Regions from separate parts of the Rossellomorea sp. NS-SX7 genome, predicted to be linked through region 2. Evidence: riboswitches for the same ligand, from Rfam matches in the RefSeq annotation. Region 2 holds a riboswitch; each other region holds the start of a gene.

Region 1 (5,755 bases), 1.8 Mb from region 2:
TATTAATCTCTTCGTTCAATGCTTTAAAGGCTCGGGAAAGAACAATAAACAGCTTCAATGATTGTTTTGTATCCTGGTTTTCATTCATGATTTTCATTCCTTTAAACTAATATCTCAGTTTCAAAATATTATACTAGCCTTTAGAGTTAAAGTCAATGTCCCAAACATAAGACCAGAAAAACCTCCATTATCAGTCAATAGACTATACGGAGGTTTTCGATTGGAATATTATTCGATTGTAATTTATATAACGACAAATTGATGAATTCATTTTAAGTGGTTATTCTGTGAGGCTGCTTTCATTATAAAGGTATTTAGAGGATATCAATTCAATGATTAAGAAGCTGTCTTTTTCAGTAAATTTTTTATTACCTGACTCAATTCGTAGGGTACTTCTTGAATATTAATCGTATAAATGCTTTTATCACATTCCTGATATTGATTCAATAATCGATCCAATTGCTGACTGCAATCAATAGTTTCTTTTGCCCCCAGCCCCAGTCTATCTCCCAGGGAGATCATTTCAGCACGCTTTTGATTGATTTTCACCAGTAACCATTTCTTTTTAAGATATTGACCCATTCAAACTAACTCCTTTTTATTTTGTGTCTATCAGGCTGCAAATCCAACTGGGATTCAACAGATGAACCGTGCATAAGTCCACAGTGTTGTAGTCCCGGCAGGATCCTTTTGCCTCTGTTTCTATTCATGTAAATCTACTAATAAAAACGTTACTCAGTTAGTATCGCAACTATTAACAGAAAAGTAAATAGATTCGCAAAACAAGACAAAATAACTAGTTAAGTCTGTTTTTTTGACAAAAATCGTCAATATTTATTTTGGTTTCACAAATGTATGCGAAGGAGGAGGGGCTTCCCTTTGATACTATGATAGCTCAAGAAACGAATACAAAAAAAGAGAAAAAGACACCACGTCTTTTTCTCCTTTCTCTCTTAATATATTGGTACCCAGCCTTCTTGTGTAACGAATATACGAACAGCGACCACTTGTTTATCCTCACTCAATGTAAAGTAGTGTCGAATATTTTCAGGTACTGAAATTAAATCTCCCGGGTCCAGATGGACTTCAAAAAAGTTTCCATCTTTTCCTTGAATGATAAAAACTCCATGCCCGCTTACAATAAAACGGACTTCATCGTCTGTGTGATGATGCTCCTGTTGAAAATTCTTCAGCAGTTCTTCCAAATTAGGTGTGTTAGATGATAGAGAAATGACATCCCAGGCTTGGTAACCCCTTCTCTCAGAAATGTCTTCTATTTCTTCTCTGAAAGCTTCTATGATGCTTTCCTTATCTTGATCTGATAATACATACTTCCCCTGTAATTCTGCATCTAATTTTGATAGATTCCAATTCTCATATATAACCCCTTGTTCACCTAGAAAAGTACTAACCTCTTCTTGATTGTCCACTATTTCACTTGATCCTTGAACTTTAATCGTCGCCATTGTTTATCTTCCTCCTATAGTTGTTGAGTGGTCTTCTTTAATGATAGTAGTGACAATTGATATTGAAATAGAAACTCGCAAGCTTCCAGAAGCTTTTTAGCCTCAAAAGCGTTTCTCCCCCATACCGTGATGCCATGATTGCGGATCAAAACAGCTCCTTTATCATCAAGGACATGGCGGGAAAATTCTTCGGATAAAGAAGGAATATGGGCATAATTAGGAATGATGGGGATGGTCAGCGTATCATCTTGTTCCCACTTATCAAAAGCCTTAATCAATTCCTGATTCTTGAACGTAACTTCACCTCTGTCCCCATAAAGCTCACTCACAACATTATTCGGGACCGTATGGACATGAAGACTGCATCCTGCCTGGCTTTTTCGAAATATACTGCTATGCAGGAGCGTTTCAGCTGAAGGTCGTAATGTGGTTTCTTCAAGCGCCTCTCCATACTGATCCACAATCAGAAAATCTTCATCCGTTTGCCTCCTCTTATCCTTTCCGCTTGCTGTAACGAGAAAACTGGTTGGGGAAGAGCTGACCCTGATGGCGAGATTTCCACTTGTCCCCATGAACCAGTCCCGGTCTGCAAGCTCTTTCTTAACTTCTGCAAGTTCTTCCCATTCAGCACTATAGTCCTTCACGCCGGAACCTCCTTTTTCAGAAAAGCTATACAATCATGGAACGTTTCAAATTTCTCATACGGAATGGAATATTCCTCACATTTCTCGGCAAGATAATCTCTTGCAAAAACAGTATGGGCATATTTGGACATTTCAATATCTGTAACTGAATCGCCAATCACAATAATGTCATGTTTTTCAGTGATCTCGATGCTTCGAATGATGGACGGTTTACAACACCCGCATTCCCCGTTGTCACATTCAGCATCGCAAGGGAACGGCCAGTGTACTTTGATTGTCTGATCTTCAAACGTTGTTTGGTTACAAAATATGCCGTCAAAAGGACCATACTGCTTTAAAAGTGGATAGACGAAAAAGTCCATTCCTCCGCTTATGATATACAATGGAATGTCATTCTCTTTTGTATATGAAACAAATTCTTTAAATCCTTTTCTGATAACAGATGTCTCTTGTAAATAACTAAGAAGTTCCTCCTTTTTTGAAGAAGGAATCAGATCAAACAATTTTGTGACTCCCTCCCTGATTGACAGTTCACGTGAAAGTATTTGATTTTTAATACTTTCCCATTCCGGAGGAGCGAACTGCTTCATCAAGGAAATAATATTGTCAGTTTCAGTGATTGTCCCGTCAAAGTCACAAAAAATAATGGGCTTACCCACTCACTTTAACCTCCTGTCCCCATAACTGCAGAGCTTGATCAAGTTCAGCATGATTAATAGCTGCATCTGCCAGGGAAGTGCCTTTCAAGACAGCATCGATTGCTTGCAGGAAGGCTTTCCCGCCTCCAACCGCACCGCCGGGATGTCCATGCACTCCCCCACCAGCATTGATGACGCAATTATGCCCAAAGTCGGTCATCAACTGGGGAACCAACCCGGGATGGATACCTGCTGAAGGAACAGGAAATGTTTCCTTAAATTGATCTGATTTTATCAATTCATCCCTGATGGCCAACACTTGTTCTTTTTCTAATGCCACACTCCCATATGGAGATGGGAATAAAGAGAAATCCGCTCCTGTCATTCTTAAAAACTTACCAAGCCACAACGAATAACTTACTCCATATTGTGGAGAAGCAGCTGCAGCCCCCGAGAAAGAAGGATGAGCCATTATTGGGAGTCCGATTTCATGATCTTCCCTTAACTCTTGCAATACATCGAGTCCATAAGTAAATACATTGAATAATAGAGCATCCGCCCCGAGCTCTCTTGCCCTTCTCGCTTTTTCTTTTAAGTCAGTGGTCCTTCCAGACAAGTTGACTGCATACAGAGTTCGTTTTCCTGTTTCTTCATGAACCTCACGAAGTACTTTTTCACCCAATTTGATTCTGTCGACAAATGGTGTCAGTTCGTTATCAAAAAGAATTTCATCGTCCTTGACCAAATCCACTCCGCCCAGTGCCTGAGCTCTAAGCTGGGACTGTAAGTAATGTATGTCCCTGCCGATCACCCCTTTGAAAATGCTCATGACAAGAGGCCTATCTAAAACATTCACTTTTCCCCTGATTCCTTCAATCCCAAATCTGGGACCCGGATACCCTTTCTTTAAATCCCTTGAAAATTGAATATCCTTGAGTTTAACCTGACCATCAAGTGATAGTTTGCCAAAGACGGTTGTAAGGATCGCCGGTATATCATTGGAATAGTTCCCTGAAGGATAGGCGATTTGAATTTCCGCCGTACCTCCCTCTCTTCCTTCTTTTTCTTTCACCTCGACTACCCGGCCTTTGTACTTTCTTAATTGTTCTTTCTCCAGCAATGGAAGATCGGTCCATGAACCGACAGTGAGTCCAAGAGCGATTCCTTCCGCTTTTTTTTCAAAGGATCCGTTTTTTCCTGATAAGACATATGTAGCAATTACTTCTCCCACTCCAGTTGCCTCCCATCTTCATTGTTTTTTCGAAATCACTGATTGGCGTAAAATAAAAAAACCCCTTCGATAAGAAGAGGTTTGTCTATTACTCTGTCTTATCTCTCAGCAAATAAACTGCTGCAAGAATTAGCACCGTGCTTGGATAAGTCGGTTGCCGGGCTTCATAGGGCTGGTCCCTCCGCCTGCTCTTGATAAGAAAAATCATATGCTATTGTATTTTATTTCAGTTGGATTATGGCATCATTTTTCATTTCTGTCAATCTTTTTTATCAAACAATTTCAAATTTTCAATCCTTCCCACAGCTTCTTCAAGGCGTTCTACACTGGTCAATAATCCTACTCGGACATATCCTTCACCATGCTCCCCAAACCCTACACCTGGCGCTACAGCCACTTTAGCCTCTTCGAGGAGATAATCAGAAAACTCCACAGAAGAAAATCCTTCAGGAACCTTAAGCCAAGCAAAAAAGGAGCCAGCAGGCGCTTTTACGTCCCATCCGATTTTCTGTAAACCGTCTATCAATGTTTTTCTTCTTGATTCATAGGTATCAACCAATTCTTCAACGCATTTCTGAGGCCCGAGCAAAGCAGCCTCTGCGGCTTCCTGGACAGCCCCGAAAAGGCTGACATACAGATGATCCTGAAGAATGTTGAGGGCGTCGATCACACTTTTGTTCCCGACTGCGAAGCCCACTCTCCAACCTGCCATATTATAGGTTTTTGAAAGCGTATAAATTTCAATCCCTGTATCCTTTGCACCTTCTGCTTCTAAAAAGCTGACGGGCTTTTTCCCTTCGAAGCCGATTGCACCATATGCAAAGTCATGCACGACGCAAATGTCATGTTGTTTTGCAAATGATACTGTTTCATCGAAAAATGAACGGGAAGCAACCGCTCCTGTAGGATTATTGGGATAGTTCAAAAACATGAGTTTCGCTTTTTCAATGTCCTCCATTGGAATCGTGTCATACTCCGGAAGGAAATGATTCTCTTCTTTCAACGGCATCGTTACCATTCTCGCTTCTGCAAGAGATACCCCCGACAAGTAATCAGGATATCCCGGATCCGGGACCAATACCGTATCCCCGGGGTTCAACAGACACTGGGGCAGTTCGACCAGTCCTGCTTTCCCTCCAAACAGCACAGCCACTTCTTCTTCCGGATCAATATTCACACCATATTCCCTTTTATAAAAAACAGATATGGCTTCCCTGAAGGACTCCAATCCTCTGAAAGGGGAATATTTGTGATTACTTGGTGATTTCACTGCTTGCATCATCGTATTTACGATATGTGGAGGTGTTGGCTGATCGGGATTCCCCTGCCCTAAATTTATTACATCGTGACCTTCTTTCAGTACTTTCTGGACGTTTGCTGTCAATGATGCAAAAAATTGCTGCGGCAGCGAGTTTATGCGCTCTGCTTTTTTAAAGGTTGTCATCTCTTCACCTTCTACACTTTTTTGAAAATTATTTACTTTCAAATTCTAGTCACAAATGATATAACGTAAAGTAAAGATTGTAAAGTATATTTTTCATAGACTTATAAATGAGGTGTTAATTTGATAACGAATATCGGGCTCGCACAAATGGATATAACATTTGGCAATCCTTCTGAAAATAAGAAACGGGTTCAGCAATGGGTAAAGAAAGCGATGGAAGCAGGCTGTGATACCGTCGTATTTCCTGAATTGTGGACGACAGGTTATGATTTAACGAGAATCGGGGAAATCGCCGATGAAGAAGCACAAGATATTTCTGACTTTCTTTCAGA
Region 2 (5,755 bases):
TGAATAGATAACCCCCATGTGAACGTCTTTTAAAAAATATCCGTTAATAACAACAAAATACGCTGATTGAATCAAATTTTTGTTGATACCAGAGAACCCCGTTGATGAAAACAAAAAAACCAGCCAAACACCCTGCAGTGTTTGACTGGTCATTTTCATTATTTTACAGCCGGACCGCCTTTTGCTTCGATCTCGACAGGTACGTTTGTGAATTTCTTGAAGTTTTCGTTGAATTGGCGTGCAAGTTCAGTTGCTTTTACTTTGTACGCTTCTTCATTTGACCATGTTTTAATTGGTTGAAGCACTTCATCAGGTACACCTGGTACGTTTACAGGAATGTTCAATCCGAAGATTTCGTCTGTTTCCGTTTCGACGTTTGTCAGTTCACCTTCTAATGCTGCCTGCACCATTGCACGTGTGTAAGATAACTTCATGCGGTTACCCACACCGTACTCTCCGCCGGTCCAACCAGTGTTTACGAGGTAAACTTCTGCGTTGTGCTCATCGATTTTCTTTCCTAGCATTTCTGCGTAACGAGTGGCAGCAAGTGGCAGGAATGGAGAACCGAAGCAAGTAGAGAATGTTGCCTGCGGTGAAGTGATGCCGCGCTCGGTACCTGCTAATTTAGACGTATACCCGCTTAGGAAATGATACATTGCCTGCTCTTTCGTCAGTTTGCTGATCGGAGGCAGTACGCCGAATGCATCAGCAGTCAGGAATACGATTGTATTAGGATGGCCAGCAACGCTCGGTTCCACGATATTTTCCATTGCTTGAAGCGGATAAGCGGCACGCGTGTTTTCTGTTAAACTGTTATCCTCGTAATCCGGGATGCGCGAATCTTCATCAAGGACAACGTTTTCCAGAACTGATCCAAAGCGGATGGCATCAAAGATTTGAGGTTCCTTTTCACGAGTCAGGCCGATGCATTTTGCGTAGCAGCCGCCTTCAATGTTGAATACGCCATTCGGGGACCAGCCATGTTCGTCGTCCCCGATCAGACGACGGTTCGGATCTGCCGATAATGTCGTTTTGCCTGTTCCGGATAGACCGAAGAATAGAGCGACGTCGCCTTCGCGTCCCACATTTGCTGAACAGTGCATGGAAAGGATATCTGCTTCAGGAAGCATGTAATTCATAACGGAGAAGATCGATTTCTTCATTTCCCCTGCATATTCAGTTCCGCCGATCAGGACGATGCGTTTTTCAAACGAAACGATGATGAATGTTTCAGAGTTAGTACCATCAACAGCAGGGTCTGCTTTAAAGTTAGGAGCCGAAACGATCGTAAATTCGGACTTATGTGAGATTAATTCTTCCGCATTCGGGCGAATGAACAGCTGATGAGCAAATAAGTTATGCCACGCAAATTCATTGATTACCTGGATCGGAAGTCTATGTTTGGGATCTGCACCTGCAAATCCGTTGAATACAAATACTTCTTCTTTTTCTTTTAAGTATGCAAGGACTTTATGGTATAATTTATCGAATGATTCAGCAGAGATTGGCTGATTAACAGCTCCCCAATCAATTTTATCTTTTGTTGAAGGCTCCTCTACAATAAATTTATCTTTAGGAGAGCGCCCTGTGTATTTGCCAGTTTCAGCTCTGACCGCACCTGAAGAAGTTAAAACGCCTTCATTTCTATGAAGAACTCTTTCCACTAATTGTGAAACAGACAGTTGATTTTTGATATTTTGACCGCTAAGTAACTCTGTTAATTCACTAGACATGCTCACTGAATTCATTAGAACCCTTCCTTTATATAAATTTAACTACCACTTTGTTGTATCTTTTCAAAAATAGTATAACACAATTAATTTATTAGTCTATACTATTTAGCACTTTTTTATAATGTGACTTAAACTTGTAACAAATTCCTTGAAAAATGCAACTTATTTTTCCCTATCTAAGCAGTTTATGCTTGTCCATGAGAAATTCCTCATTCATATACCCACGTTTTCATGTTTCTTCTTATAAAAAGGTGTTCGCGTATAAACGCAGACCGTTTCGTTCCTCTGCAGGGACTTGACTCCAGTGGAAAACAGTGTGGGGCGCTGAGACTTGTCCAACTATAAAAGAAACTTCTTACTACAATAATGTATAGGATTATCCGGAAAATATTGATAAGGGCTGTTAAACTTTACATACTAAAAAATATTTGACACCCTTTAGTGTTAACGTTATTATTGTACCTTGAACGGATACTCTTATCCTGAGCTGGTGGAGGGAGCAGACCCTATGAAACCCAGCAACCTGCTAAATAGATAGTTGGTCCTTCTTGATTCAGGAAGGATCCCATGAAGCGAAGGTGCTAAACTGAGGCAAGGTGGACAACCTTGAACGATAAGAGAGAAAAGGCGCGGCTATGATGTGAAACCTTTCCTCTTTGTGCTTCTACCGAGGAAGGGTTTTTTCTATTTTATAGTGGAGCATTAATGATTAAATCTCATGTTTTTATATAAGGACGTCTTTCTCTTCCTTATAAAAAAACCATGTTTACTTCATACTACTTAGGGAAATGAGTACCGTATCTGTTTATAGGTTTTGTCGATTTAATATCGGCAAATATGCTTGAGGAGGAACCTTAATGTCAACAAAACGTCGTCTGTTTACATCTGAGTCCGTAACGGAAGGACATCCAGATAAGATTTGTGACCAAATCTCTGATTCAATTCTTGATGCCATTTTAACGAATGACCCGAATGCCCGCGTGGCTTGTGAAACGTCTGTTACTACAGGTTTAGTGCTTGTTGCAGGTGAAATCACCACAAATACTTATGTAGATATCCCTAAGATCGTTCGTGAAACGATCCGCGGAATCGGATACACTCGTGCGAAATATGGTTTCGATGCTGAAACTTGTGCAGTCCTGACATCAATCGATGAGCAATCTGCTGATATTGCCCAAGGTGTAGACCAGGCGCTTGAAGCACGTGAAGGACAAATGTCTGATAAAGAAATCGAAGCAATCGGTGCAGGGGACCAGGGTCTAATGTTCGGATTTGCCTGCAACGAAACGAAAGAGCTTATGCCTCTTCCGATTTCTCTTGCTCATAAACTATCCCGTCAGCTGACTGAAGTCCGTAAAGAAGAAATTCTTCCTTACCTTCGCCCGGACGGTAAAACTCAGGTTACGGTCGAGTATGACGAGAACGATAAGCCTGTGCGCATTGATACAATCGTCATTTCAACTCAGCACCATCCTGAGATTTCACTAGAGCAAATCCAGCGTAATCTGAAAGAGTATGTCATCGATCCGGTTGTTCCGAAAGAACTGATCGACGAAAACACAAAATACTTCATCAACCCGACTGGCCGTTTCGTAATCGGTGGACCTCAAGGGGATGCAGGTCTTACAGGCCGTAAAATCATCGTTGACACATACGGCGGATATGCACGTCACGGCGGCGGCGCATTCTCCGGTAAGGATGCGACGAAGGTTGACCGCTCTGCAGCATATGCAGCCCGCTATGTGGCTAAAAACATCGTTGCTGCCGGACTTGCTGAAAAATGTGAAGTTCAATTGGCATATGCAATCGGTGTAGCACAACCTGTATCCATCTCAGTTGATACATTCGGAACTGGCAAAGTTTCTGAGGATGTATTGGTTGACGTGGTACGCAATAACTTTGATCTACGCCCTGCCGGAATCATCAAGATGCTGGACCTTCGCCGTCCGATCTACAAGCAGACTGCTGCTTACGGACACTTCGGCCGCAACGATCTTGATCTTCCTTGGGAGCGTACCAACAAAGCTGAAGTATTGAAAGCCGAAGCTCTTAAGTAATAACAGATATGAGAAAACCAACACTCCTTTTAGGGGTGTTGGCTTTTTTGATTTGGGATGTTTTTGTTGGACGTATTATGATTTATTGCGGGCTGCGGTCGAGGGGGGATAGGTAGTTGTAGTTTTAGGGGATGATGCCCGCGGGATTTGTCGTATTTTGAAGAATGACAGATATATCGGAAATTTGGCAGATAAAACGTTTTTTTGGAAGATATATTGGAATTTTGGCAGATAAAACGGAAAAACGGCAGATAAAATGAAAAAACGGCAGATAAAATGAAAAAACGGTAGATATCTTCGTGGAAAAGTCAGAAGAGTTGACCCTGGCTCAAAATCCTCAAATCGAGCCAGGCACATACAACGGAATTGCGTCACTTATATCCCCATCCCGTAATTTAACACGAGTAATCTCGCTCAGCTTTGGGTATCACAAATATAAGAGTTAAAATGGTTTGATGCTTTTATAATACTGGCCCTTCTCCGCATATTCCCTTGAGATGCGTTTCATTTCACTGATATCATGTTCGTTCAGTTCCCTCACCACTTTTGCCGGTCGGCCAAAGGCAAGGGTGTTCGGAGGGATGACTTTTCCCTGGGGGACGAGGCTTCCGGCTCCGATGAAAGCACCTTCACCGATTTCGGCATTATCAAGGATGATTGATCCCATGCCGATGAGGGCTTTTTTTCTGATTTTGCAGCTATGTAAGATGACACCATGGCCGACTGTCACTTCATCTTCAAGGATCAGGGGATTTTCAGGGCTTTGGTGAAGGATGGAATTGTCTTGAACATTTACTTTTCTGCCAATCCTGGTAGGCGCGACGTCCCCTCTGATGACGGTATTGAACCAGATGCTCGATTCTTCCCCGATTTCAACATCCCCTGAAATCGTTACATAATCGGCGATAAAAGCAGATTCTGCAATAATAGGTTTTTTATCATGATATGGATAGAGCATTTTTCACTACCCCTTTCAATAATATTTACTATAATAATGGTAGCAGATGATAACCATTTGAGAAACATTTAAGGAGGATTTGCCATGTGGAAATGGGAAACAGATCAAGAGGCAAAAGCAGTCATCGTCATCATTCATGGAGCAATGGAACATCATGGCCGATACGGCTGGCTCATTGAAATGTGGCGTGCATCAGGTTTTCATGTCATCATGGGTGATTTGCCGGGGCAGGGGATGACGTCGAGAAGACAAAGAGGACATATCGATTCGTTCGACGAATATATTATCGAGGTGAAAGACTGGGTTCAGGCTGCCTATCGATTTGAACTGCCTGTATTTCTCCTTGGCCACAGCATGGGCGGCCTGGTTGCCGTACGGATGCTTCAGGAGTCCCATGTCAAATTGGCAGGGGTCATATTATCCTCTCCTTGCCTCGGTCTTGTGAACGGACCTTCCAAGCCGATCGAATTGCTTTCCCATGGATTGAATAAAATCGCCCCGATGATCAAATTCCCATCAGGGTTGACGATTGATATGGCGACGAGGAATGCCGATGTCAGAGAGATAGACAGCAACGATACGCTTTATATTACAAAAGTTTCTGTCCGCTGGTACAGGGAGCTCGCTCAAGCGATCAAGCTTGCTAGAATGAACTTAAATAAATTGCCGGATGTCCCTCTTCTAGTGCTGCAAGCGGGCGACGATAAAATCGTTGACAAAAGTGCGGTCAAGAAATGGTTCAATGAGCTGTCGCTGTCAGAAATGCACTATAAAGAATGGCCGAAATGCTATCATGAAATTTATAACGAACCCGAAAGAGAAGAAATCTTCGAATACTCAAAGATCTTTATAGAAAGCCGGCTGAAGGCGCTGGGATATATTTTATAAACGAGGTGGTAAGCTTGTCAGTACCTGCAAGTCCTTTTTCATTAATGACAAAAGTATATCGGGATATCTTTCCGCTTGTCCATCAAGAACTGAATTACTGGAAAAAGCGGGCGGAGGAA
Region 3 (5,755 bases), 790 kb from region 2:
GCACATCACAAACGAAATCAAAGAACGCGTGTACCGTGCAGGCCGCGAAACGAATTCGGATGTGGTCATCACTGAAATCGGCGGAACGGTAGGGGATATCGAGTCTCTTCCATTCCTCGAAGCGATCCGTCAGATCAAGAGTGATGTGGGCCGTGAAAATGTGATGTACATCCATTGTACATTGGTTCCTTATATCAAAGCAGCCGGTGAAATGAAAACGAAGCCGACTCAGCACAGCGTGAAAGAATTGCGCAGCCTTGGAATCCAGCCGAACGTCATCGTCGTTCGTACAGAAATGCCAATGACGCAGGATATGAAAGATAAAATTGCGCTGTTCTGTGATATCGATAAAAATGCTGTGATCGAAGCGATGGATGCTGACACACTTTACTCAGTGCCTCTTGCCCTTCAGGCCCAGAAGCTGGATGAAATCACATGTCAGCACCTGAAACTGAACTGCCGTGAAGCAGAAATGACAGAGTGGAATGAACTGGTTGAGCGTGTAACGAATCTATCACGCAAAACGAAGATCGCCCTTGTCGGGAAGTATGTTGAACTTCAGGATGCTTACATTTCAGTTGTGGAAGCTCTTCGTCATGCCGGATACAATTTCGACAGCGACGTCGAGGTGAAATGGTTGAACTCCGAGCTTGTAGACGCTGAAAACGTAGCGGAAATGCTTGGCGATGTAGACGGAATCCTTGTACCTGGAGGCTTCGGTGACCGTGGAGTTGAAGGGAAGATCGTTGCGACTCAATACGCACGTGAAAACAAAGTTCCTTTCCTTGGCATCTGCCTTGGTATGCAGCTTGCATCTGTAGAGTATGCGCGCAACGTACTTGGTCTTGAAGGAGCTCACTCTGCTGAGCTGAACCCGGATACACCGTACCCGATCATCGACCTGCTTCCTGAACAGAAGGATATCGAAGATCTTGGCGGAACCCTTCGTCTCGGTTTATATCCATGTAAGCTGACGGAAGGTTCAAAAGCGTATGCAGCCTATGATGGAGAAGTGGTTTACGAGCGTCACCGTCACCGCTTCGAATTCAACAATCATTACCGTGAGCAAATGGAAAACGCAGGCTTCATCTTCTCAGGTACAAGCCCTGACGGACGCCTTGTGGAGATCATCGAGCTTCAAGATCACCCATGGTTCGTGGCATCCCAATTCCACCCGGAATTCACATCACGCCCGACACGTCCGCAGCCGCTGTTCAGAGACTTTATTGAAGCAAGTTTGGCTTTTGGCGGGAAGTAATAGAATAGATTTGGTTTAATATATGGGCCGCTCTCCTTTTGGGGGAGCGGTTTTTTGTTATGGGGCGGGTTGTTGTGGTTCACGAGGTGTGCAGGCGTGTCGGGTTTTGTCGTGACGACAGTCCGCACATAGAGGCTCCGTGATACCCGCCGTGAAATTATTTTAAAAAGAATATTGACAATTTTCCATCAACTAAGTAAGATATCGGTTATACGCATGCGAAGATTTTACCAATTTCATATTTCTCTTATAAAGAGTTGGCAGAGGGACTGGCCCGATGATGCCCGGCAACCTACCGTTTCGACGGAAAGGTGCTAAGACCTGCAGGAATGATTTCCTGAGTGATAAGAGTACGTTTATTGATACATAAACCTCTTTTCCCTTAGGAAAAGGGGTTTTTTGTTGTATGAAAATATCGGCGGGTACCTGCTTTTGTTCAATCAACCAGGAATCCCGGCGATGGGCTTTGTGATCGGGCGAGTGCACCGCTTCGATTCAAGGCTGTATAAAAATAAAACCATTTCGCGAGAGGAGAGTCATTTTTATGAAAAAACCGGCTTTATTATTGATCATCATCACGCTTGTGCTAAGTTTACTGGCTGCATGTCAGCCAAAGGTTTCCGAGGAGTCAAATGCTGAGGCAAGCGCGAAAAAAGGAGCATCCGATCATGAGCTTGCCGGCAAGAAAATCGCCCTGATCATGCAGATCAATTTAGGGACGTTTTCTGCCCAGTATATCGAAGGGGTGAAAGAGCAGGTTGAAAAGTTTGGCGGGAAGGTCCAGGTTTTCACTTCCGAAGGGGATCTGGCAAAGATGTCATCCAATCTCGATGCTGCCATCAACCAGAAATTTGATGGGATCCTGATCGACCATGGAACAAAGGAAGCACTTCAATCGGGTGTTGAGAAAGCGAAAGAACAGGGGATTCCCGTTGTCGTGTTTGATGCGGATGTTGAATCAGAAGGTGTGACGGTCCTTGAACAAGGTGACAGGCAAATGGCGGAACAGACGCTTAATAAGCTTTCAGAGGAGCTTGGAGGGAAAGGTGAAATCGTCAAGATCTGGGTAGCGGGGTTTGCCCCGATGGAAAGGCGCCAGGCGGCCTATAAAGAATTCCTTGATAGCAATCCTGACATCAAAGAAGTGGCTGCTTTCGGAGCGGCGACCCAGAATACGGCACTCGATACGCAGGCCCAGATGGAAGCCATTCTGAAGCAGTACCCGAATAAAGGTGATATTGACGCAGTGTGGGCTGCGTGGGACGAATTTGCAAAAGGTGCCGTACGGGCCATCGAGGCGGCGGGGAGAGAAGAAATCAAGGTTTATGGAATCGATATGAGTGATGAAGATCTTCAGATCATCCAGAAGGAAGGAAGTCCGTGGGTGGCTTCAGCTGCGGTCGATCCGAAAGATATTGGCCGTGTGCAGGTCCGTTTCCTCTATCAGAAACTATCAGGGGAGGAAACACCGCAAACGGTGAAACTTGAACCGGTCTTCATCGAACGGGATCAGCTTCCGGATGAACAGCTTACAACCGATCAGCTCCATGTGCATGTGGAAGGCTGGGGAGCAAGTGAACAAGGATACACAGCTGAACTGAAGGAACTTGAAGATTCCTTCACCGAATAAAGGAGAGGAGGGGTGGCGATGTCCGCCTTACTGGAAATGAGAGATATCTGTAAAGCTTTTTCCGGGGTGAAGGCCCTGTACGCAGCAAGATTTCAAGTGAATGAGGGGGAAGTCCATGCATTGCTCGGAGCAAACGGTGCCGGAAAGAGTACGCTCATGAAAATCCTCTCCGGGGCTTACACTCCGGACAGTGGAGACATCCTGCTTCACAATGAAAAGAAAAGCTATCAAACTCCGAAAGAAGCGAAGCAAAATGGGATCCACTGTGTCTATCAGGAAGTGGACACGGCAATTGTGCCTCAGCTTTCCGTTGCAGAAAACATTTTGCTTGACCGCCTATCAAGCGGCGGATCTTTTTTTCTGAATAAAAAGTCACTGGAAAAAGAGGCCGGCACCGTCCTTCATCGAATCGGAGCAGGGAATCTGTCCCTCGGCTCGCCCGCTTCCTCACTGAGTTTAGCTGAAAAACAATTGGTCCTGATAGCAAGGGCGCTGCTGCAGAAGGCGAAAATCCTGATCCTCGATGAGCCGACAGCTCCGCTGAGTGTAACGGAAACCGACCGGCTGTTCGAGGTCATGGAGGAATTGAAGAAGGAAGGGGTCGGGATCGTGTTCATCTCCCACCGGCTCCCTGAAGTGTTCCAGGCTGCCGACCGCATCACGGTGATGAGGGACGGCAGAACGGTGGGGATGGATGAGACAAAGGATACGACACCGGAAGCGGTGGTGGAAAAGATGCTGGGGCGTTCGTTCAAAGAAGAGTTCGGGAAGCCTCATGTCGAGAAGGGCGGGCTGCTTTATGAAGTAAAAGGTCTCGATGACGGCGGTAAACTCCGGTCGATCGACCTCCAAGTCAGGGAGGGGGAAGTAGTTGGGATTGTGGGCCTTGTCGGAGCAGGGAAAACTGAACTGGCAAAATCATTGTTCGGTGCATCTCCAGTCGTAAAAGGATCCTACTTTTTAAAAAGTAAGGAAATCAACATAGGATCTCCGCGCGATGCGGTGAAGCACGGCTTGGCGCTTGTACCTGAAGAAAGAAGGAAAGAGGGATTATTCATCCATGAATCGGTTCAGCATAATCTCAGTTTCCCTTCATTAAGGAATATTTCAAAACGCCTGTGGATCAACGGGAAGGCAGAAAGGAAGCTCGCCCGGGACAGGATCGAATCACTCGGCATAAGGGCGGCACACGAACGGATCAGCGCGAATGATCTGAGCGGTGGCAATCAGCAGAAAGTCTCGATCGGGAAGTGGCTGACGGAAGACGCTTCGGTGTTTCTGTTCGATGAACCGACAAAAGGTGTGGATGTCGGGGCGAAAAAAGAAATCTTCGGTTTGATTCAATCATTGGCTCAAAGAGGGAAAGGGATCCTTTATTTCTCTTGTGAGCTCCAAGAAATCCTGGCGATTTCCGACCGGATCCTTGTCATGTATGATGGGCGGATCGTAAAGGAATTGACGGCAGGGGAAGCGTCACAAGAAACCATTCTGCTTTATGCTTCGGGAGGGACGGCAGCGAATGAAAGGAAAGATGTTAGACTTACTATTTAAATACGGGGCCATTGTATTGATGGCAGTCATCCTGATTTTTTTCAGTTTTTATCATCCGTTTTTCTTTACGTATGGCAATTTATCTGATATTCTCAGGTCCATTTCGATTGTCACGCTGGTGGCACTGGGGGTGACATTCACCCTCGTCGTCGACGGCTTTGATCTATCTGTCGGGTCGACCGTTTCGCTTTCGACGGTGGTGACAGCTTCTTTGATGGTATGGTATGAAGCGCCATTATGGGTTGTGCTTCTCGTCCCGCTGCTGGTCGGGGCGGGAGTCGGGCTGTTCAATTCACTGCTGATCGTGAAGCTCGGCATCCCGGACCTCTTGGCCACTTTAGGGGCGATGTACATCATTTCAGGGATCCACCGCACCTATACGGAGGGGTACTCCATTTATAACAATATGCCGATGGTGAGCGGCGGAACGGCACCGGGGACATTTTCTGATGCCTTTTTGTGGATTGGCCAGGGTAAGCTGCTGGGGCTGCCGGTACCCGTCTGGATCATGCTCGTCTTTGTCGGGTTGATGTATGTCATCATGCATTTTACCCGCTGGGGGCGGATCCTGTACATGACCGGCGGGAATGCGGAAGCGTCGCGGTTGTCGGGTGTTAACATAAAGCGAGTAAAACTTATCGCCTATGTCCTGTCGGGAGTCTTTGCCTCCATCGGGGGCATCCTGTTCACAGCGAGGGTAGGATCGGGGCAGATGGATGCCGGTGCACCACTTCTGATGGAAGCGGTGGCCGCGGTGTTCGTCGGATTCTCTGTCCTCGGGGCGGGGAAACCTAACATCCTCGGCACCTTCTTCGGCGCTGCACTGATCGGTGTCCTGCTCAATGGACTGACGATGATGAACCTTCCATACTATGCGTTCGAAATCATCAAAGGCAGCGTCCTCGTACTTGCACTCGCAGTCACCTATGTTCATGCCAAGAAAGTGAAGACTGCATAAAAAACGGCCCGTCCTTCAATGCATTAAAGCATCGAGGGACGGGCCTTCAATCATTACTCGTACTCTTCTAACATCTCACGAATGACAAAACCAATCGCAAAATAGATATAGAGCGCTGCCATGCTCGTCGGCATACAGACGCGCTCGCCGATTTCCTCTCCCGGAAGCATTCCTTTGATCACCTTTGTATCGAGGTGAAGGTCGGCAAGTCCGGCGAGCCCTTCATTTTCCCCGACGAGACCGGAGATCCCCACGAACGGAATTCCTTCATCCGCCAAGCCCTTCGCAAATTCAATTGCTTCCTCATCCGTCGACAAGCGGGTCACAACGAGTACGCGGTCTGCTTCAGTCACAGGAA

Evidence for each region. Region 2 has a riboswitch for S-adenosylmethionine ahead of metK (methionine adenosyltransferase). Riboswitches for the same ligand answer to the same signal wherever they lie in the genome.
Region 1: linked by a shared signal. The riboswitch ahead of ACUXV2_RS05925 (2,3-diketo-5-methylthiopentyl-1-phosphate enolase) and the one ahead of metK (methionine adenosyltransferase) in region 2 are both predicted to bind S-adenosylmethionine.
Region 3: linked by a shared signal. The riboswitch ahead of ACUXV2_RS18820 (sugar ABC transporter substrate-binding protein) and the one ahead of metK (methionine adenosyltransferase) in region 2 are both predicted to bind S-adenosylmethionine.

Annotation. Positions count from the first base shown of each region.
Region 1 is NZ_CM128249.1:1,216,934-1,222,688, reverse strand. Features, by position in the region: gene ACUXV2_RS05950 (MarR family winged helix-turn-helix transcriptional regulator) at 1-88, opposite strand, end outside; gene ACUXV2_RS05945 (Spo0E family sporulation regulatory protein-aspartic acid phosphatase) at 337-582, opposite strand; gene ACUXV2_RS05940 (1,2-dihydroxy-3-keto-5-methylthiopentene dioxygenase) at 954-1,466, opposite strand; gene ACUXV2_RS05935 (methylthioribulose 1-phosphate dehydratase) at 1,481-2,110, opposite strand; gene ACUXV2_RS05930 (2-hydroxy-3-keto-5-methylthiopentenyl-1-phosphate phosphatase) at 2,107-2,769, opposite strand; gene ACUXV2_RS05925 (2,3-diketo-5-methylthiopentyl-1-phosphate enolase) at 2,762-3,979, opposite strand; SAM riboswitch class I at 4,075-4,180, opposite strand; gene ACUXV2_RS05920 (aminotransferase class I/II-fold pyridoxal phosphate-dependent enzyme) at 4,239-5,423, opposite strand; gene ACUXV2_RS05915 (carbon-nitrogen family hydrolase) at 5,544-5,755, shown strand, end outside.
Region 2 is NZ_CM128249.1:3,012,024-3,017,778, reverse strand. Features, by position in the region: gene pckA (phosphoenolpyruvate carboxykinase (ATP)) at 159-1,748, opposite strand; SAM riboswitch class I at 2,208-2,353, shown strand; gene metK (methionine adenosyltransferase) at 2,591-3,790, shown strand; gene ACUXV2_RS15035 (gamma carbonic anhydrase) at 4,233-4,748, opposite strand; gene ACUXV2_RS15030 (alpha/beta hydrolase) at 4,833-5,636, shown strand; gene ACUXV2_RS15025 (tetraprenyl-beta-curcumene synthase family protein) at 5,651-5,755, shown strand, end outside.
Region 3 is NZ_CM128249.1:3,804,503-3,810,257, reverse strand. Features, by position in the region: gene ACUXV2_RS18825 (CTP synthase) at 1-1,258, shown strand, start outside; SAM riboswitch class I at 1,503-1,609, shown strand; gene ACUXV2_RS18820 (sugar ABC transporter substrate-binding protein) at 1,803-2,888, shown strand; gene ACUXV2_RS18815 (sugar ABC transporter ATP-binding protein) at 2,907-4,439, shown strand; gene ACUXV2_RS18810 (ABC transporter permease) at 4,408-5,397, shown strand; gene ACUXV2_RS18805 (DUF2529 domain-containing protein) at 5,451-5,755, opposite strand, start outside.